3 regions of the Clostridium sp. 'White wine YQ' genome follow, and region 1 is predicted to be linked to each of the others. Evidence: riboswitches for the same ligand, from Rfam matches in the RefSeq annotation. Region 1 holds a riboswitch; each other region holds the start of a gene.
What was found. Region 1 has a riboswitch for cobalamin ahead of cobT (nicotinate-nucleotide--dimethylbenzimidazole phosphoribosyltransferase). Riboswitches for the same ligand answer to the same signal wherever they lie in the genome.
Positions count from the first base shown of each region.

Region 2: linked by a shared signal. The riboswitch ahead of PTZ02_RS13290 (sirohydrochlorin cobaltochelatase) and the one ahead of cobT (nicotinate-nucleotide--dimethylbenzimidazole phosphoribosyltransferase) in region 1 are both predicted to bind cobalamin.
Region 3: linked by a shared signal. The riboswitch ahead of PTZ02_RS08295 (HoxN/HupN/NixA family nickel/cobalt transporter) and the one ahead of cobT (nicotinate-nucleotide--dimethylbenzimidazole phosphoribosyltransferase) in region 1 are both predicted to bind cobalamin.

Region 1 is NZ_JAQYUU010000001.1:2,402,203-2,409,629, reverse strand. Features, by position in the region: gene PTZ02_RS11950 (Cof-type HAD-IIB family hydrolase) at 260-1,075, shown strand; gene PTZ02_RS11945 (Cof-type HAD-IIB family hydrolase) at 1,106-1,933, shown strand; gene PTZ02_RS11940 (pyridoxal phosphate-dependent aminotransferase) at 1,935-3,008, shown strand; cobalamin riboswitch at 3,107-3,275, shown strand; gene cobT (nicotinate-nucleotide--dimethylbenzimidazole phosphoribosyltransferase) at 3,431-4,471, shown strand; gene cobU (bifunctional adenosylcobinamide kinase/adenosylcobinamide-phosphate guanylyltransferase) at 4,468-5,028, shown strand; gene cobS (adenosylcobinamide-GDP ribazoletransferase) at 5,031-5,771, shown strand; gene cobC (alpha-ribazole phosphatase) at 5,780-6,370, shown strand; gene PTZ02_RS11915 (cobyric acid synthase) at 6,385-7,427, shown strand, end outside.
Region 2 is NZ_JAQYUU010000003.1:216,950-224,376, reverse strand. Features, by position in the region: gene PTZ02_RS13305 (M20 metallopeptidase family protein) at 1-235, opposite strand, end outside; partial or broken gene PTZ02_RS13300 (M15 family metallopeptidase) at 564-1,469, shown strand; gene PTZ02_RS13295 (amidase domain-containing protein) at 1,455-2,501, shown strand; cobalamin riboswitch at 2,603-2,785, shown strand; gene PTZ02_RS13290 (sirohydrochlorin cobaltochelatase) at 3,136-3,957, shown strand; gene PTZ02_RS13285 (cobyrinate a,c-diamide synthase) at 4,064-5,395, shown strand; gene PTZ02_RS13280 (precorrin-8X methylmutase) at 5,382-6,008, shown strand; gene cbiD (cobalt-precorrin-5B (C(1))-methyltransferase CbiD) at 6,008-7,102, shown strand; gene cbiE (precorrin-6y C5,15-methyltransferase (decarboxylating) subunit CbiE) at 7,095-7,427, shown strand, end outside.
Region 3 is NZ_JAQYUU010000001.1:1,652,373-1,659,799, forward strand. Features, by position in the region: gene PTZ02_RS08270 (MFS transporter) at 1-84, opposite strand, end outside; gene PTZ02_RS08275 (hypothetical protein) at 223-873, opposite strand; gene PTZ02_RS08280 (NAD(P)H-dependent oxidoreductase) at 873-1,448, opposite strand; gene PTZ02_RS08285 (TetR/AcrR family transcriptional regulator) at 1,572-2,162, shown strand; gene PTZ02_RS08290 (GNAT family N-acetyltransferase) at 2,211-2,648, opposite strand; gene PTZ02_RS08295 (HoxN/HupN/NixA family nickel/cobalt transporter) at 2,719-3,738, opposite strand; cobalamin riboswitch at 3,866-4,051, opposite strand; gene PTZ02_RS08300 (hypothetical protein) at 4,132-4,467, opposite strand; gene PTZ02_RS08305 (hypothetical protein) at 4,515-4,847, opposite strand; gene PTZ02_RS08310 (DUF5643 domain-containing protein) at 5,005-5,472, shown strand; gene PTZ02_RS08315 (hypothetical protein) at 5,469-6,038, shown strand; gene PTZ02_RS08320 (hypothetical protein) at 6,210-6,800, shown strand; gene PTZ02_RS08325 (HD domain-containing protein) at 6,801-7,274, opposite strand; gene PTZ02_RS08330 (hypothetical protein) at 7,279-7,427, opposite strand, start outside.

The sequences.
Region 1 (7,427 bases):
ATATTAATTAAATAGAATTATTATCTTTAAAACAAACTACATTATATCAATTGAAGCGGGAAAATTCAACTAAAAATACAAGGGCAAAAGTGTAGAGATTGAAGAAATAAGAGTGAATTCGATTTTAAATAAAGTGTAAAAATACTTTCAATTTTCATTTTTAGAAATTTGCACTGCCATAAATAGAAGTATTATTATATAAGTAATAATAAAATATGGACATTCAATATGTCGAGATAGGTTTGGGGGAATGAATAAAGTGTATAAGTTAGTGTCTATTGATATAGATGGAACATTACTTGGAAGTAATAGACTGGTATCAGAAAAAACAAAGGAAGCAATAAGAAAAGCTACAGAACTAGGAGTAAAGATTGTTATAACATCTGGAAGACCAATTAATAGAGTTATTGAGTTAGTTAAAGAACTTGGTTTGGACAAAGATGAAGAATATGTCATAGCCAATAATGGATCTACAGTGCATAACACTAAGGACTTATCTATTATTTATGAAAGGCACTTAAGAGGAAAGGATCTAAAAAAAGTTTATAAGGTATTCAAAAGAGATGGATTAGCTTTTGAAGCTCATATGGATAGAGGATCATTAGTAGAAAAAGATATTGTAAATGTATTGCCAAACAACTGGAGATTGTCTTCTTCAGATACAAAAATAATTGATCTTAATAAAGAGTTAGATGATGAAGAAAAAGTCATTAAGTTTTTAATTATATCAAAGGTTGATGTGTTAGATGATATATATGAAGATATAAACAAAAAATTTAGTAATGAATATAGCATTGTTAGAAGTTTTGATCATCTATGCGAGTTTATGTATAAGGGATGTAATAAAGCAACAGGGTTAATGGAGCTAGGAAAACACTTAGGAATTAATCAAGATGAAATAATGTCCATTGGCGATGAACTTAATGATTTTGAAATGATTGAGTATGCAGGACTCGGAGTAGCAATGGGGAATGCTAGAGATGAGATTAAGAACATTGCAAACTATATAACTAAAAGTAATGATGAAGACGGAGTAGCATATGCACTAGAAAAGTTTATAATTAATACTAGATAACTTAAGATATTTAATGCAGGAGGACTAATTATGTACAAACTAATTGCTATAGATATGGATGGAACTTTGTTAAAAGATGATAAGAGTATTTCTGATATAACAAAGATGGGTTTAAAAAGTGCCCAAGAATTAGGTGTAAAGATAGTTCTTACTTCAGGAAGACCCATTCAGGGAATAAAGAAATACCTAGATGAATTAGATCTTACAGGAGAAGAAGATTATGTTATTGGTTTAAATGGAGCTTTAATTTGTAAAACAAGTGATTATTCAGTTGTAAGTAGTAATGCAACATTAACTGGGAAAGACCTAAAATATATTTATAATAAGGTAAAAGGACTTAACACATATATACATGCATTTACTAATAATGGTGACTTAGTTAATAAAACAAGTAAGTTTTCTGACAATGAAGAAAAGAGATTAAACTTAAAGATAAAGCAAGTAGATTTTCTTAAAGATGTGTTAGATAATGATGAAATACTTAAAGTGGTTTTAGAAGAAGAGAAGGAAGTATTAGATAAAATTACAGCAAAAGTTCCTAAGGAATTATTTGAAGAGTACAATGTTATTAGAAGTGTTGATTTTATGTTAGAATTTATGAATAGAGGGTGTAATAAGGCTTCAGGATTACAAAAGTTAGTTGAATACCTAGGGATTTCTAAAGAGGAAATAATTGCAATTGGAGACGCAGAGAATGATATAGAAATGATAGAATATGCAGGACTAGGTGTTGCAATGGGAAACGCAAAGGAAGAGATTAAAAGTATTGCGAATTTTATAACGAAGAGTAATGAAGAAGACGGAGTAACATTTGTAATAGAAAAATTCATAGTAGATACAGCTAAAGGAGAGAAATAATTTGAAGGATGAAAGATGGAAGCATGGTGGAGATATATACACTAATGGTTTATTCAAAGGAAAAGAACTTGTAGATTTTAGCTCTAATATAAATCCTTTAGGTGTCACTGACATGCTTAAAGATTCCATAGGGGAATTATTTAATGAGGTAGTAAGATATCCTGATTATCAATATAGAGAATTAAAGGCAAGTATTAGTGAATACCTATTAAGATATGAAAATATAAATATATCTAGTGAGGAAATGATTCTTGGGAATGGTGCGTCAGAGATATTAGACTTATCTATAAGTAAGATTAGTAAATTGGGAATAGTTGTGCCTTCTTTCGTCGAATACGAAGATTTTGCTTTAAAGTATAGTGCGGAAATTGAGTATATAAATTTAACTGAGGATTTTCAGTATGATTATAGTGAAATATTAAGTTCTTTAAAGAATTTAGATGGAATAATTCTAGGGAATCCTAATAATCCAACTGGAAATATAATCGATAAAGAGAGATTTCAAGAGGTATTAGATTTTGCAGAAAAAGAGAATAAAAAGATTATAGTAGATGAGGCATTTGTAGAGTTTTCAAGAGAAGGTAGTTCATTAGTAGATAAAATAGCTAGTTATAAATGTTTAGTAATAATTAGAGCATTTACTAAATTCTTTGGAATGCCAGGAGCTAGACTAGGATATGGAATAACCAGTGATAAGGAATTTATAGAAGAATTAAAGAAATATCAGCTTCCTTGGAATATAAACTCTTTTGCAGAAATAGCGTTGAAAAAATCCTACAAAGATGAAAATTACATAAGTAAAAGTAGAGAGTGGATAGCTAATGAAGTTGGTTATATGAAAAATGAACTATCTAATCTATCAGTATTTAAAAAAGTTTATGATACAAATTGTAACTTCATTTTATGTAAGTTAGATACAATGAAAACTAGTGAATTATATGAAAGGCTATTAAATAAAGGAATACTCATAAGAAATTGTTCAAATTTCAAAAATCTTGATGATACCTATGTAAGGTTTGCAATAAAGTCTAGAAATCTAAATGAATTGCTAATTGATAATTTGAAGGATTTATAGCGCATTTACAAAGAATTATTAGTGTGATATTATTTAAAAAACTGAATAGTATATCTTAAGGTGCCTAGTAAAGATAACAATTTTTGAATCAATAGATTGAGAAAAGTTATTTTACAGGTTAAAAGGGAATTGGGTTAAACGCCCAGGCAGCCCCCGCTACTGTAATGAGGATGAAACCTATATTAAACCACTGAGGGAAAACCCTTGGGAAGGATAGGGAGTAGGATGAATCAAAGCCAGAAGACCTGCCTAAGATGTGATAGGGTAAATTTTTCGGAGGGAGAAAGGAAACCATTAAGTGATTAGCATTATTAATAATTAAATGAACATGTAGATTTATTTTATATTGCTAAAATATTAGATTAATGTTTCCAGTGGATATTCCGCTGGTTTTTTTATTATAAAAAATTGGGGTGAAGGAAATGAACAAAAATGCAATGCTTCAAGCTAAGGAAAAATTAGATAACTTAATTAAGCCTATAGGTAGCCTTGGAGAACTAGAGAATATAGCAATTAAATTTGCAGGAATAACTGGCAAGGTAGAAAATCAAATAAATAAAAAAGCAATTGTTATTTTTTCCAGTGATAATGGGGTATGCGAAGAGGGGGTAGCATCAGCACCTCAAAGCGTTACTGCTATGCAGACAATAAACTTCTTAAGAGGAATTACGGGCATAGGTGTTCTTGCAAGAGTTAATAATTGTGATCTTAAAGTCATAGATATTGGCATAAAGGAAGAGATTAATTATCCTGGTTTAATAATAAAAAAGATAAGAAAAGGAACTTCTAATATAGCAAGAGGTGAAGCTATGACTATTGAAGAAGCAAATGAGGCTATTAATACTGGAATAGAAATAGCTTATGACCTAAAAAAGCAAGGGTATGACATTATCGGAACAGGAGAAATGGGGATAGGTAACACTACTAGCTCATCTTCAGTACTTATTGCACTAACAAATTGTAGTATTGATGAAGCAGTAGGAAGAGGTGCAGGACTTAAAGACGACCAGCTTACCTTGAAAAAGCAAGTAATCGAGAAAGTGATACAGATTAATTCGCCAATTAAAGAAGATCCTATGGATGTATTACATAAGGTCGGAGGCTTTGATATAGCTGGAATGGTTGGATTGTATCTAGGAGCTAAAAAGTATGAATTGCCAATAGTTATAGATGGGTATATTTCAGCAGTGGCAGCATTAATTGCATATAGAATAGATCCTGAAACAAAGGATTATATGTTCCCATCTCATATCTCAAAGGAGCAAGGATATAATATTGCAATGAATGAACTAGGATTAAATCCAATGTTAAATCTTTCAATGAGACTTGGTGAGGGGTCAGGATGCCCCCTTGCAATAAATATTATAGAAAATTCATTAAAGATAATAAATGAAATGGGAACTTTTGAGGAAGGAAATGTAGATATAAAAGATTATAAAGACCTATGGAGGGAAGAAATATGATCTTAGTAACTGGAGGGGCTAGAAGTGGAAAGTCTTCTTTTGGAGAAGAGTTGCTTAAGGATAAAGAAAAAGTACTATATATTGCAACATCAATACCTTTAGATGGTGAAATGAAGGAAAGAGTACAAAAGCATAGAAGTAGTAGAAATCCAAGTTGGGATACATTAGAAGCTTATGAAAATATAGCAACAAAAATTAAAAATGTATATGATGGAATTATTTTAGATTGCATTACTGTTATGATTACAAACCTACTTTTTATGAATATGGAATCCTTTGAAGAGAAAGATTTAATTAAAGTTGATTATAGGAAAAAAGAAGAGGATATTTTAAAAGAAATTTCTTTTATGATAGAGGAATTTAAAAATATTGAGGATAACTATGGAACAGAGATAGTCATTGTCACCAATGAAGTTGGAGCAGGGCTTGTTCCAGAACATAAATTAGGAAGAGAATTTAGAGATATTGCAGGAAGAGTTAATCAATATATTGCGAGAGAAGCTGATAAGGTATTTTTAGTTGTAAGCGGCATACCAGTTAAGATTAAGGGGGAATAACCTTGAAAAATTTTATATTGATACTTCAATTTATGACTAGAATACCTATAAATATTAATTTAAAAGTTGAAAGAGAAAACTTTCAAAAAGGAGTAGCTTTTTTCCCATTAGTAGGACTTATAGTTGGTGCGTTTGAAGCATCTATATTTTATATAAGTAGTAGAATAGTTCCTTTTAATACTTCTATTTTTGTAACAGTAATTTCACATGTAGTTATTACTGGTGCTATTCATATAGATGGTTTAGGTGATACCATAGATGGGATTTTTTCAGGTAGAAGTAAAGAGAAAATACTTGAGATAATGAAAGATTCTAGAGTGGGAACCTTTGGAGCTTTAGGAATAATATTTTTAATAGCAGGTAAGATTATTACCCTTTCTTCAATAAACTCTATAGAGATATATAAGGGGATTATTTTAGCACCTATAATTTCAAGAACTTTGATTACTCTTCTTATGTATAAAAGAAAATATGCAAGAGAAAAAGAAGGCATGGGAGATTTATTTATTGGAGTATTAGAGAAAAAGAATTTTATTATTGCATTATTGACGGGGATTATGCTGATTTCTATTATAGGAAGAATACAAGGAGTAGTTTTATTAAGTATTTGCTTTTTTTTCACAATACTATTTAGAAATTATATAGAGAAAAGAATAGGCGGGATAACTGGAGACATATTAGGTGCGTCAGTAGAATTAAATGAGTTATTAGTATTTTTAATATACAGTAGCTATTTATTTTAGGAGATAAAATGAAGATATTATTAATTAGGCACGGTGAAACAGAGGGAAATTACAAAGGTTTATATCAAGGGAGAAGTGAATATGGCTTAAATGAAGAAGGAAAGAAACAAGCAATTAAGCTAGGAGAATTACTTAAGGATTATAATATTTCAAAAGTATATTGTTCACCTCAAAAAAGATGTATAGAAACCTTAGAATTAATGAATAAAAAGTTTAGAGATATAGTATTCAGTGAAGAACTTCGAGAAATCGATTTTGGAAAATGGGAAGGCTTAAATTATAAAGAGATAGAAAAGTTATTTCCTGGGGAATGGAAAAACTTCATAGCAGATTATAGTAGCTTTACTTTCCCAAAAGGGGATTCCTTTAAAGACTTTTATTATAGATGTAATAGTTTTTTAGATAAACTTAAAAATGAAAAAGATAATGAAGTTATATTAATAGTCACCCATGGAGGGGTAATAAGAGCTTTATTTAGTGGTATTTTGTCTTTAGGATTAAAAGGATTTTATATAGTAAACCCTATGCAGGGAGCTTACAGTGAAATAAATATCTTCGGTAGTGAAGTAGAGATAAAGTACGTTAATAAGGATAATTAGGGGAGGGAAAAACTATGAAAAAAGCAAAAAGTATAATGTTACAAGGAACTGCATCTACTGTTGGGAAAAGTATTTTGTGTACAGCACTATGCAGAATATTTACAGAAGATAATTATGATGTTTTCCCTTTCAAGGCGCAAAATATGTCTTTAAATTCTGGAGTTACACCTGATGGACATGAGATGGGAAGAGCACAAATAATGCAAGCTGAAGCATGTTATAAAGTTCCAAGTTCCAAAATGAATCCTATTTTGCTAAAGCCTACTTCTGACAGAAAATCTCAAGTGGTTTTATTGGGTGAAGTATGGAATAACTTAGATGCTGTTGATTATTTTAAAAAGAAAAAGGAATTAAAAGAAAAAATTCAGGATGTTTATGGAGATATTAGTTCTAGACATGAAGTTATAGTTATTGAAGGGGCAGGTAGTCCAGCAGAAATAAATCTTTCAGATGAATTTGTAAATATGGGTATGGCAAAAATTGCAGAAAGCCCAGTTTTATTAGTAGGAGATATAGATAAGGGTGGGGTTTTTGCATCCTTATATGGGACTATTATGCTATTGCCTGAAGAGGAGAGAAAATTAATTAAAGGGATTATAATAAATAAGTTTAGGGGTAGTATAGAACTTTTAGAACCTGGGCTTAAGCAGATAGAGGATCTTACGGGAGTACCGGTTGTAGGAGTAATTCCACATTTTAAGCTAGACTTGGAAGATGAAGATAGCGTCACAGATTTTAGTAAGTTTAATAGAGATGGTGAATTAAAGATTGCGGTAATAAAAGTACCGTATATGTCTAATTTCACAGATTTTAATTCATTAGCTTTAAATACTGGGGTTAGGGTTGAGTTTGTTGAATTAAATCAGGAAATAGAAAAATATCATTTAATAATACTTCCTGGAAGCAAAAGTACCATTGGAGATTTAAAGGCTCTTAAGGAAAGTGGTATGGATGACAAGATAATTAAAGAGAGAGAAAGAGGGAAGTTCATCTTTGGTATTTGTGGCGGATATCAAATGCTAGGAAAAGAAGTAAGTGATGTTTCTGGTGTAGAAAG
Region 2 (7,427 bases), on a different contig from region 1:
ATCCATCCATATCAGCTCTAATGGCAATAGTAGGACCAGGATTCTCGCCATTAATTAGTGCGCATATTCCAGTCTTGCTAAGAGTGATAAATTCAATATTCATTTTTGTTAATTCATTACAAACGAAATTATAAGTTTCTTCTATATCTAAGCCTGTTCCAGGAATTTTATGAAGTTCCCTTCTCCAGTGGATAATATCATCATGAATTTCTTTAGAAAGTTTTATAGGATCCATACTCATGCCCTCCTTCAAAATGAATTATTTCAGAAAATTATACTATAGTTTAAGAATTTTGTAAGTAAAAATTTTTTTGAGTTTTGATGTTCAACTAGAATTTATAGCTATTAGAAAATATCCAGAAGAAAAATTCAATACTTTAACTCTACCGAGTTTTAATGTTCAACTAAAAATTTATAATCACTATAAAATTGCTAGAAACTGCAATTTTATAGCACTTATAAATTAAGTTTCACTATTAAAACTCTTAGTACATAGTATGCTATTTCTTTGGACAGTATATAGTTATAAAAAAATTTAAAGCTACTAGATGAGGTGACTAAGGATGAAAAAATGGATATCAATGATTTTAGTGTGTATATTGCTAAATATTCAAATACCGGTTATGTCACAAGAAATCATTAGTGAAGAATACAAAAGCAAAATGAAACAAGATATATTAACACTTATGTTAGCTTATCCAGGGTATATAAAAGATGTTACTACAGATGGAAATAAAACTTTTGTCATAATGAAGTCTGGTAAAAAGATATTATATGATGACATGAGAAAAAAAGGACATGAAGAGAAGTTAGATAACCCAGATCTTCAAGATATGTTGGAACAAATATATCCATTAGAATTTACTACAACGGTGATGAAGAAGGATTTTGATCCTGGAAGAGGCAGAAATTATGACTTATTACATGAAGTATATGGGTCATCAAAAGGAGAGATCGAGAAAAATCTAAAGCCATTACAATATGGATTTGCAGGTTATAGGTTTAATGATAAAAATGGAGCTAGAGTAGCATTAGAAACATCATTAAAAGAATTGATACCATTAGCAAAGACAAACCCCAGTATATCTAGTTGTCTTTACCCAGCTAGCGGAACCTATAACTATAGAGTTATCTCAGGTACTGGAAGATTAAGTCCACATTCTTTTGGAATAGCAATAGATCTTAAAAGTGATCCTAGAGATTATTGGAAGTGGAGTACTGAAAAAAAGGCAGAGGAAAGAATTAAATCATATTCAAAGGATTTAGTTCAGGTTTTTGAAAAGAATAACTTTGTTTGGGGAGGAAAATGGGGACATTTTGATATTCTTCACTTTGAGTATAGACCAGAAATAATAATAAAAGCGAAATATTTTGGAAACTGGAAAGAAAATGATGGAAGCTGGTATAAAGGAGCGCCTGTAGACAATGAGGAAGTAAAGAAAGCTATTGAATTAATTGAAGATAGGCTAGAAGATAATAAAGAACAAACAACTCTTTCAGAAGCAGAAGATAAGGAATTGGTAGAGTTTGTTCAAGACATATTTATCAATAGAAATAAGGCTATCTTGGATAAAAACTTAGAACTAATAGAATCACTATATGATACCAATAGCAAGTATGGAAAATGGGCCTATGAATATGAAGAAAGAAAAGTGAAATATTTAAATAATTGGGCAGAAAAGCAAGGAGTTAAATTTACTGAAATAATACCAAAGGTAATTATAAGAAGAAGTAGAGGAGGAAATGATAAATATTCCTTTAACATAATGTGTAACACAGAATATAAATATATATATGAAAATCTTCCGGACATTGTTAATAGTTCTAGAATAGGTACATATCATTCCTTGCAACTTACTAAACAAGAAGGGGAATGGGTAATAACTAAGGAGTGGTATACAGATCCATTTGCTGATTCTCTCAGTTTAGACAATATAAAAGCAGAAAGTATAAAACAACATATTATTTCCCAGGAAACTAGGGATATTTCTGACATAAATGAACGAAGAAAGGGAGCAATGCAATATGCAGATGCTTATTGCGGAGCTGCCTCACTACCTGAGTATGGATTTAAGTATAATAAGAATTATAGAGATTTTAATCCAGAAGGAGGAGATTGTGCAAACTTTGCATCACAAGTACTCCATGAAGGAGGTAAATTCAAAAAGAATTCTACTTGGAATTATAATAAAGGAAGTGCTACAGGCCCATGGGTAAATGCGGATAAGTTTACCTCATATATGATACATAGCGGAAGAGCTTCAGTTATTGCACATGGAAGCTATGAAAAAGTTTATAAAGCATCATATAAGTTGTTGCCTGGAGATTTTGTGGCATATGAGAAAAAAGGAGACATCACACATATTTCAGTAGTATCAGGAGTGGATTCAAAGGGGTATACATTAGTTACTTGCCACAATACTGATAGAAATAATGTTCCTTGGGATCTAGGTTGGAGTGATAAAAAAATAAAGTTTTGGTTAGTAAGAGTACATTATTAATAATAAGTATTCTTTGTAGACAGAGTTATACTACAATGCTATAATCTTCATACAAAGTAAATATTGATAAAACATAGGTGACTAATAGGTGAAATATATTTATTTAAATAAAGCCTTTAAATGTCCCATAAGGGAATTAGTATAATAGGGAAACAGGTGAAATTCCTGTGCGGTCCCGCCGCTGTAAAAGAAGAGTCTTAGTTATAGAGTCACTGGGAAACTGGGAAGATAAGCTAAGATTATGACACTTGAGCCAGAATACCTGCCTAAGTTTTTGCACTAATAGGGTTTTTATGTTTCACTAAAAATTCTTCGAAGTTTTAGTTCGACTAAAATTCATATGTGCCAGAAAATTGTTAGAAACCACAATTTTCTAACAAGTATGAATTAAGTCTCACAGTTAAAACTTCTTTAGAATTTTTGTTCGACTTGAGATTAATACATGCCGTAAAAATTGCCAGAAACCGCAATTTTTAAACAAGTATTAATCAAGTCTCACGATAAAAATTCATCTCTACGAGCGATGGAGAGGGTGGCTAAATGGACAAAGTGATTTTAAGATTACCTTGATTATTTTTCATAGCCTTCTGACATTATTCAGAAGGTTTTATTTTTTATTTAAAGGGAGTTTATTATGAAAAAAGCAATTATAGTTTTAAGTTTTGGAACATCTTACTTAGATGCATTAGAAAAAAATATAGTTCCAATGGAGAGAGAAGTTGAAGAAAGATATGGAAAAGAGTATAAAGTAATTAGAGCCTTTACTTCCCATAAGATTATTAAAAAACTAAAAAAAGAACATGATATGAGTATTTTTACGCCAGAGGAAGCATTGGAGTCTCTATTAAATGAAGGATATGAAGAGGTAACTATACAGCCTCTGCACATAATACCTGGACAAGAATTTGACTACATAAAAAAGGTAACAATTATTTATAAGGATAAGTTTACTAGTTTAAGATTAGGACGCCCGTTGATATATTTTCAGTCTGATGAAGTTAACTTAGATTATGATGACTTAGTTTGTGCAATTTCGAATAACCTACCTAAGGATAAGATTGTTGTATTAGCTGGGCATGGAACTCATCACCCAGGCAACTCTTGTTATGGATGTTTTCAGAATAGGCTTAGAGATTTAGACCATGGGAACATAATAATCGCAACCATTGAAGCTTATCCATCATTAGAGAATGCTATAAAGTATTTGAAGGATAAAAATATACAAAGGGTTGTATTGGCACCATTTTTACTTGTAGTAGGAGATCATGCAAGAAATGATATTTTCTCAAGTGAAGAAGATTCTTGGGCCTCTACACTTAAACGTGAAGGCATAGAAGTTGAAGAGTTCAATGTTGGGTTAGGTGAATATAAAGAAGTTAGAAATATATATATGAAACATTTAGAAGATGCCCTAAGTGGTAGATTCCAAGGTTTTGGAGAAAATTTAAAAGGTTAGTAAGTATAGGGTTTTTGATAGGAAACTTTACTTATTCTTGTTTGAGTTCAGGCATTAATAAGTTAATAGTTGAACTTAAAACCCTGTAGCTTGAAGGAGTTTTTATATGAAATCTGTAGTTATTGCATCAAATTCATCAGGGGGAGGCAAAACAACATTTACAATCGGGTTAATGAATCTATTGAAAAGAAGAGGTTATGATATAGCAGGGTATAAAGTAGGGCCAGACTATATTGATGGTGCCTTTCATGAAAAAATAACAGGAAAACCTTCTAGAAATTTAGATTTCTTTTTACAGGGAGAAGATGGACTTAAAGCGGTTTATAGCAGAAATAATGAGGATATAGGAATTGTTGAAGGGGTTATGGGTGTATATGATGGAATCGGAACAACTCTTGAAGCCTCAACAGCCCATGTCTCAAAAATTTTAGGTCTTCCGATAATTCTTGTAATCTCTCCTAAAGCTTCAAGTCTTACTTTTATAGCAGAGCTAAAAGGAATAATTGATTTTTCGGACTGTGAATTTGCAGGAATAGTATTAAATAATATAAACAAATCTTATTATATATTCCTTAAGCAATTAATTGAAGAAACATTAAATATAAAGGTTTTAGGGTACCTGCCCAAAGATGATAGAATTATTCTGGGATCTAGACATTTAGGACTTGTACAAAGTCAAGAGATTACAGATTTGCAAGATAAGATTGATGTTGTATCTAATCTTATAGAAGAAAATGTAGATGTAAATTCAATCTTAGAAATAATGAAAGAAACAGATAAATTTAAAGATAGATATCATTTAAGTCCGCTTGGACTTAGAATAGGAATTGCAAAGGATGTAGCCTTTTCTTTTTACTATAAAGAGAATATAGAACTTCTGGAAGAGGCCGGAGAAGTTATATATTTTTCCCCTCTAAATGATGAGAAAGTTCCAGATGATTTAGATTTGATATATTTAGGGGGAGGATATCCAGAAGTTTTCAGTAATGAACTTTCTAAAAATATTAGTTTTTTAAGCAGCATAAGGAATGAGCTAGAAAAAGGTACACCATGCTATGCTGAGTGTGGAGGCATGATGTATTTAATGAAGTCCATTGAGGGTGAGAAAATGGTAGGTTTTTTTGATGGAGAAGCCTATATGACTAAAACATTAAATAATTTTGGATATAATCATATAGATATTTCGGAGAATCAATTAATTAAAAGAAACTTATCAATAAATTCTCATGAGTTTCATAAATCTAAGGTTGAATGTAGTAATAAAACTGTGTATAAACTTAGCAAAAGAACCTTTAATGGGGGATTAAAAGAGTGGACATGTGGATATATAAAAAATAATACTCTTGGGGCATATGGACATGTTCACTTTTTCTCTAATTTAGATTTTATAAAAGAGATTATAATTAGTTGTAAGGAGAGAAAAAATGCAGTACGTTAAGAATCCAATGGAAATCGAACTAAAGAGTTTTGAAATAATAGGAAAAGAAATGGGTGAGCATAGCTTCAACAGGGAAGAGCTTTCAATTGTAAAAAGAGTTATACATACTACAGCAGATTTTGAATATAAAGATTTAGCTTATATAAGAGAAGGTGCTATAGAAGAAGCTAAGAGATTACTTAAAAGTGGAGTAAAGATATATACTGATACTAATATGGTTGCGGCAGGAATAAATAAAAAAGCACTAAAAGATCTTGGATGCGAAGTTATAACATATGTTTCATTAGATGAAGTAGCTAAGAAGGCAAAAGAAGAAAAGACTACAAGATCTATGGCTGCAGTTAGCAAAGCGGTAGAAGAAGGCGTAGAATTCTTTGTGTTTGGGAATGCACCAACTGCATTATTTATTTTAAAAGAGTTATATGAAGAAAGAAAAGCAAGTCCTAAATTTATTATAGGAGCTCCTGTTGGTTTTGTGGGAGCAAAAGAGTCAAAGGAAGAAATTGAAAAACTTGATATTCCTATGATAACAATAAGGGGTAGAAAGGGAGGAAGCAATGTAGCAGCAGCTATAGTTAATGCTTTAATGTACCTTTTAGTGGAGAGAGAATAATGCTTGATATGTATGTAAATGCAGGTGGAAAAAAGCTTAGGTGTGGATATACTACTGGTTCTTGTGCAACAGCGGCAGCTAAGGCATCAACTATGATGCTGTATGGGGGAAAAAAACTAGATTATGTAGAAATTGATACACCAAGTGGAATAAAGCTTAATCTGCAGATTGATTCCATCGAAGAAGGGGAAGATTATATATGCTGCTCCATAATAAAGGATGGTGGAGATGACCCAGATGTAACCCATGGACTTGATATATGGGCAAAGGCAAAGAAGATTCCAAGTGGCTATATTCTTAAGGGTGGAAAAGGTGTAGGAGTAGTTATGGGAGAAGGACTTTACGTGAAAAAAGGTGAGCCTGCTATAAATCCAGTTCCTAGAGAAATGATAAAAAGAGAAGTGTTAAGCGTACTTCCAGAAAACAATGGAGTTGAGATAACTATTTACGTACCAAAGGGAGAAGAAGTTGCAAAAAAGACTTTTAACCCGAGGCTTAATATAGTAGGTGGAATAAGTATACTAGGAACCTCCGGTATAGTTTACCCAATGTCAGAAGAAGCACTTAAGGAAACCATTGAAATAGAAATGAGGGCTAAATCTGCCTATTATAAAGACATAATATTTGTGTTTGGAAATATGGGAGAAAGATATGGGGAGACACTAGGATATGACAAAAACAAGATGGTTACTATATCAAACTATGTAGGTAGTGCATTAGATGCAGCCAAATATAATGGGGTTAGAAAAGTTACTATTATAGGGCATATTGGAAAGCTTGGAAAAGTTGCAGGAGGAGTATTTAATACCCATTCAAAGGTATGTGATATGAGATTAGAAATACTGGCTTTAGAATTAGCCTTAATGGGATGTCCCTTAGATTTAGTTACTAGGGTATATAATGAAAAAACCACAGAAGGTGCTGTGAAAATCATTCCTAAGGAGTATCATAAAGTATATGAGAATATAGGAATAAAGGCTAAGAATAAAATGGAGCAATATACTGGTAATGAAATAGCAGTTGAAGTAGTCTTATATTGGGGAGGAAAAGAACCAAATCTTTTATTTGCAAGTGAAAAGGAGAACCATGATTAATTTAGTTGGATTAGGCCCTGGAAATAAAGAGTATATGATATTTAAAGCAGTGGAAGTTTTAGAGGATAGTTCACTAATAGTAGGTTTTAGTAGAGCTATAGATTCAATAGATTTTGTTGATAATCCTAAGAAAAAAGTGCAAAAACTTGCAGATATTGTGGATATAATCAAAGACAATGTGGATAAAAATATTGCCATAGTAGCTTCTGGAGATCCAACTTTTTATGGAGTGCTAAACTATTTGAAAGAAAACTTACTAGAAGAAATAAATGTGGTCCCAGGCTTAAGTTCATTTCAATATTTAATGAGTAAATTGTCTTTGCCT
Region 3 (7,427 bases), 750 kb from region 1:
CATACCTTGTCCCAATAAAGCAATAAATAAATTAAGCATCAATATAAATAAAGGAAACCCCTTTTTTTCATGTAGTTTGAACATTATTATCCCCCTTTGTTTACAGTTAGTAAATGGTTTACTCTATGTAAATCATTGTATACATCTTTATTTGTTTTGTAAAGTAAAAAATAGAGTATGCAGTATTCCCACACACTCTATTTATAAAAATTTATTTATGAATTATACACTCTCTATAAAAGGCTTATCATATAACTTCTCTTCACTAACAGACATACTTCTGGCAGCTTCCACCCAATTTTTTTGTCCCTCTGAAAAAAACATCTCCCTAGGTAGTTTCGGGGATATAAAAAAATTATCTTTTGATTGATTTGAATTATTTAAAATATCATCACTTACTTCTAAGAATGTATTATATGCATCTTTTTTGATTTCGCTATTAAAAGGAATAATATCTTTAGTCCCTCTCATAAATTCTCCAGCTCCAATTCCTACACCAAATCTCCACTCATAACCTACTTTATTGCAGAAATGTTCTAATATTTTAAGAGCATACCTAGTTTGTATTCCCTCAAAGAATCCACAGTTAACTACACCATAAACTTTTACAGATTTTCTAATAATCTTAGCTTGTTCTTCTAAATTAACCAAAAACTCAACTACTGTTGATGGCAAAGAATCTACATACAGCGGGAAAGTAATTATTAATATATCTGAACTTGCAAGTTCTTCATAATTCACCTTATTATTTATGACACAATGATTTACTTCAACATTTTCAGGTTGGATAAGCGTAGTAAGTTCATCAATAAAAAACTTAGACGCACTATTATTACCTCTTGGACTTCCATTAACAAAATATAATTTTTTCATTATCTTTCCCCTCCCATAACCTTAATGTAGCTTAATATACTATTTACTAAACTTTCAATTTCTGCTGTCTCTCTACATACATAGCTTTCTGCATTATCCTTTTGAAAGTTTATAGCATTTGCTTGATTTAATCCCTTAAATGTCTCTTCCTCATTAACGGAAATATCACTACCATAACCAACAAAAACAAGCTCTGGATATTTCTCGTAACGAGGTGCATGATGCATTTCACCATTGACATCTTTAAAGAAAGGGAGGATTTTGCATATACCACGATCTAATACTCTTTTTATTTTAGGACTATAGCATCCATATTTTACTTCACTTAAGACGATATACAAGTCGCTATTTATCTCATCTCTGCTTATATCTCTAGTTATATCATCAAAAACACATAGTCCCGGTGTCTTTAACCAGCAATTAAAACAGCCTACACATTTATTCATTTTCTCATCTTTAACATTATAGTATTTATAACTATAATTACTCTCACTAAGTTTTTTAAGTAACTCTTCTTGAAGTTCTTCTCCCACACTATTTGTACCCTCACCATCACTAACTAACAATATATTCATAGTTATCCTCCTTTTAGTATGTTTACACTGTAAACTTTATATTTGTATTATATTTCACTAAGTTTACACTGTCAACATTTTATGATATAATTTTTTTAGAAACTATTTTGGAGGAAAAATTAAATGGCAAAAGATAACTACCATCATGGTACATTAAAAGAAGATATGATAAGAAATGGTCTACAACTTTTAAATAAAGAAGGTTTTGAAGGATTTTCATTAAGAAAAGTGGCTAGTATGTGTGGTGTAAGCCATACTGCACCTTATAAGCATTTTAAAGATAAAGAAGATTTGATTAACTCAATAGCTTTAGAAGTTTGGCAGGCTTTTTCTGCTTCTTTATTAGAATCTACAGAAAAATATCCTGATAATCCTAAAATTCAAATTCTTGAGATGGGAAAATCCTACGTTAAGTTTATGGTAGAAAATCCTGAATACCTAAAATTTATGTTTCTTACTGAACATAAATATCCAATACTTGTTAGCAATAATGAGTTACATCATCTTGATAATTCTCCTTTCCATATTTTCAAAAAATGTTGTGAGAATTACCTTAGTTCCATATCAACTAAAAAAGATATGTATTACTTAGATACCCTGTCTATGTGGAGTTTAGTACATGGTATAGCACTACTTATTGCAAATAAAGTAATCGAATATGATGGAGATTATTTAGACTTAGTAGAAAATATGATTAATGAAAAACTTAAATAGCCTATAAAAAAGAGGCGCCTTAGATATAAAAAGGCTCCTCTTAATTCTTTATCTTTCTATAAATTTATTCTTTTTTAATACAATAGGCGTTACCCTATCTCCATAAAAATCTTCTGCATTTCCAATCACTTCGCAGCCGAACTTTTCTAACATTTTTAAAGTTATGTCTCTTGCTTCAATATATATTTCCTCTGCTCCAAGGTTAAAGACTTCATTAAGTGAAAATAATGCAATATTCTTACCTAAACCTTTTCCGCGCAATTTTTTATCAACAGCATACCTTCCCCAATGCCATTCCCCATGTTCTTTCCAACTTGCAACAACAGCAACTATCTCTCCATTTAATTTTCCACACCACCAAATGGGTTCCAGTTCTTCTCTTATTGGAATTAACTCTTCAGGAATATGCTGTTCTCTATTAAAAACTTCTATTGATAACTTTATTGCCTCTTCCATATTTTCTAGATTTACTTTTTCTATTTTCAAAATAGCCACCCCAATTTACTGTTAATGTTAATCCAATTATACTATTCATATTGTGTTCCTACAAATAATTCTATCTTTCTCCAATATTAAGTATCTTCCAACCGGCATAGGATATTCCCCATACCACTATAAATAATCCTACTAAAATATAACCAGCTATATTAAAATCTAAGTTACTAATGAAGTTACAAAATTCATTATCTAGTCCAAGTATTGGTGTTATCATTTGTATTATTTCAATAAATCCAATAAACAAAGCTGCAATTACTGAAAGTCCAGTAATGGTCAGATTATAATAAATTTTGCGAATTGGTGTTGAGAAAACCCATTCGTATGCCGTGCACATAAAGAAACCATCTGCTGTATCCATTAAACTCATACCTGCTGTAAATAAGATTGGGAAAGATAGTGTAGCAAGAATTGGTATCTCATGACTTGCTGCAGTTGCTGAAGTTGCTAAAAGAGAAACTTGAGTTGCAGTATCAAACCCTAGTCCAAAAAGGAACCCCAATATATACACATGCCATCCTTTGCTTATAGACTTGTACACAATTCCAGTTAGTTTATTAATAAAGCCCTTAGTATCTTCATAATCAAGCTCTTCTTCTTTATAAGTGCCTTTTCTTACTTTTAAAAAGGTTTTAAAAATATCCTTCCACATGAATAGATTAACTAATCCAATAATGAGAAGAAAACTGCCTGAAACTGCAAGCGAAACAGCCCCTCCATACTTTTGAAACTTTGGCATACTGTTTTCCGTCCACTTTACAGCAAAAACTGTAAGAGTAGCCATTAATATTACAACTGTTGAATGTCCAAAGGAAAATAAAAAGCCTACTCCTTTTGGATTTTGTCTTTCTTGTACCAGCTTTCTTACTGTATTATCTATTGCAGTTATATGATCTGCATCAAAAGCATGTCTAAGTCCTAAAGTATAAGAAAGAACTGCCATACCAATTATTTGTGGATACTTGCTAACTCCTGTTATCAATAATGCTATACCTATGATATGCAATGCTAATACAGCAATAATATATCTAATGAATCCTGAATATTTCTTTTCTTGTATATTTGATTTTATTGTCTCCAAAAAGTTTTCCATCCTTTATATAATATTTTCATTTAAGAAGCCCCTTAACTTATTTGTCAAGAGGCTTAATTGCGAAAATAAATATAAACATTTATCATTACAAATACCCCCTATCATCCGTAGAGTTATTTTTCTCAAAATATAGGCAGGTCTCCTGACTTAAGTATCTACATTCTTATAAGCCTTCCCGAGATATCTCAGTGACATATTTTATAAGAACTACTCTTTTACAGTGGCGGGACCGTGAGGGATTTTCACCCAGCTTCCCTTTTAATTAATCAACTACGATTAAACCTATATTATATACAAATGGTATAATAGCACATTACTTTAAACAAGTATAGTTCTTTTACTACAATGCATAAAGAAAAAACACTTTATATGAAAGTGTTTTTAAGATGTCTTCGGTGCTATATATACTTCTCCATTACCTAATATAGCGAGTCTATCGTCTGGCCTAAGTGATATTGTATTATAATAAGGCGAATTAGGTTCTAGTCTTATAGATTGCACTATTGCTTGACTTTCATCAAATATAAGCAAATATACAGTATTACTTGATGAAACATTTTTGAGATTATACATATTGGTAGGCGAATAAATAAAATCTGATAATTTATAAACCCCTTCCTTAAAAGTATTACTAGTAGCCCTAGCTGCAGGTGATGCATTAGCAATATTAGAGGTTAACAATAATAAAAACATTAATGAAATGATAAACTTTTTCATTATAAATCCACCTTTCAATTCTATTGTTTATTACATTTTTATCTTAATCATGTTTTAGGAAGAATACGAGCCTCTCCATTGCCAATTAATAGAATTCTATACTCAGGCTTCATAGGTCTCAAATCATATTTTTGTGTGCCAGGCTCTAATTTTATAATTTGCATAGCCACTTGATTTTCATTAGCAACTAATATAAAAATACTCTTCTTAGGAGAAATGTTTTCAATTGTATATAAATTATTAGGGGATGGTTCTAAATCAGATATTTTATAAACCCCTTCCTTAAAAGTAGTTGCTGGACTCGCAAGCACAGGTATTGCCACAAATATATTTAAGAATAAGCTTAATAAAACTATTAATAAAACTCTAACCTTCTTCATCATGTAACCACCTTTCAGTTTTATTATGCGTAATACAAAAAGCAATATACATATATACAATATACATATATACAATATATGTAATAAAATGTTATAATTTGTTAATAAATATTGATAAGATTAATCTTTAATTATTAAACCTAAGGGGGATATTATATTGAAAAGAGTTAGAAAAACTATCATTGTTATTTGTATTATTTTATTAATCCCAATAATACTCACAAGTATACCCTCTGGGAAATACTTAGATAATGCTGAATTAAAGGATAAAATAAAAAAAGGTACTGCATATGATATCGAAGTTAATAAGAGCTTAAAAATCGATAATGATGTTTTGACAATTCAAAGAATAACATGTACAGATGAAAATACTTACTTAAGATATAGCTATAAGCATAAAAAAATAGGAGGAAACTTTTATTTTCAGTCGATAGAATTATATGATGATAAGGGTAATAAATATATTAGTCGTAGTGGAGAAAGCAAAGGAAAACTCTTTGGCCAAGAGGATTTAATTTCTTATAACTATATCAATTCAAATAGCAAAGATATTACACTAAAGCTTCAATTATATGATAGAACCTTTGAAATGAAGATTCCTTGTTCAAGGAGTACAAGCATATGAATATAAAAGACAAACTGCCAGATATTATTAAATGGATAATTGCATTAATTCTTCTGCTCATATGCATTCATTTTTATTTACTTTCTTATGGTAGCTTCTCAGCCAAAGGTGCACTAAGGGATTCTGAGACAAATGAACATTATGGTCCATCTGAAACCCAAAAAGAAATCTCATTAGATTATGGGAAAATATATTTAGGTAAATATAAAAACTGGATTTCAATAACTGCTGTAGAGAAAAAGATAGTAAAATGGTACCCTTCTGGTTACACTTACGTTCTTCCAATAAATACTTCAGAAAAAATTACTCAATCTTTTGAGGGAACAGCAACTATTAAGCATGTAACTAAAAATTATGTATTTGGATATGTAAATGATCCAAGTATAACCTCGGTAAGATTATATTCTGAAATAAATAATAAGGAAACTATTTGGGATTATTCTATTAATTCAAGTAAAATGTTTATATTTTATTGGAATTCTGATAATAAAGGTGGCAATTTAGTATCATTAAGCGGTTTTGATAAAGACAATAATTTGGTTTATATGTATAAGTACCCATATTGAATTCTTCCAGTTAATCAACCTAAACTAAAAGGAATCTTGTACTAATTTATAACAAGATTCCTTTGTCATTTTTTAATATATCCTTCTTACTTCTAACTTTGTATAAAAAGTAATTATTATTGACACATTACTATATGTAGGCCCATATGAAGCTAAGAAAGGATTTAGGTCATGGATAATACATATAAGAATAGAACGCCAATAATATTAACCTTAATATTTGAAATAATAGTGCTCATCACAGCTGTAACTACCATATTTTCTGCTAAATGGGGTGACTTAGCGTTATGTGGCTTAGCCTTTGTATGTCTTTTTCTACCTTTTATCATATCAGCTATTCTTAAAAGCAAAAATATATCCTTACCTCCTAGCTTTAAGCTAGTTACAGTAATTTTTATCTTTTCAGCTCAATATTTAGGTGAAATTATAGATTTCTATACTATGTTTTGGTGGTGGGATCTACTACTTCATGGTGTATTTGGTTTTTACGCAACCTTAACAGGATTTTATTTAATAAAAGGAAATTTTGATAAAGGTTCTGAAGCTACTGAAAAAAGATATCTCCTTTTTAAAATCATATTTGCTTTTAGTCTTGCTATAACTCTAGGAACCCTATGGGAAATCTTTGAGTATCTTGGTGATTATTTTCTTAAAACCAGCATGGCTGCTGGCGGACTTGAAGATACTATGTCTGATATTATGATAAAACTTGTTGGCTCTACTTTATATTCAACAATTTATTATTTTAGTGAAAAGTCATAATTAAACACTTGAAACTATACCTAGTTCACTTAATATTTTACTTAATCTATCCTTTTCTTTTTCATTTACTTCAAAGCTTGTATTATATAAATAATGCTGCAAAACATCAGCATCTTTTAATACTTCATCATATTCATTATCAATATCATTTTTGTTGCTATGCTTACTTATAGCACTACAAACAATAGTTATTTCATTTTCATTAAATAGCTTACTTTCTTCTAAGATTTTTTTTGCTTCTATAGCCCCTAATATACCATGCTCTGGAGTATAATGAGTTTTATAAGTAGAAATATCATGTAGCATTCCAATAACTGCGCTAATCTCAACATTTAATCCACGCTTAAGTGCTAGTAAACTACATGTATTTGATACACCATATAAGTGTGCAAATACTCCACTCTTCTCCTCTGATATATTACCTTCTATTAAAATATTGTTTATTAACTTCCTTATTTCTTCTAACCTATTCATTGCATTAATACCCCCATGAATTAATCTTCCATTTACCTTCTACCTTAATTAGTTCAAATTGCTTAGTAGAAATGGATTTTCCAGGAATCCAATCACCTGCTGTCTGTGCATTGTCGTAGCAGATAATCTCTACTTCTGAGTCAATTAAAACTT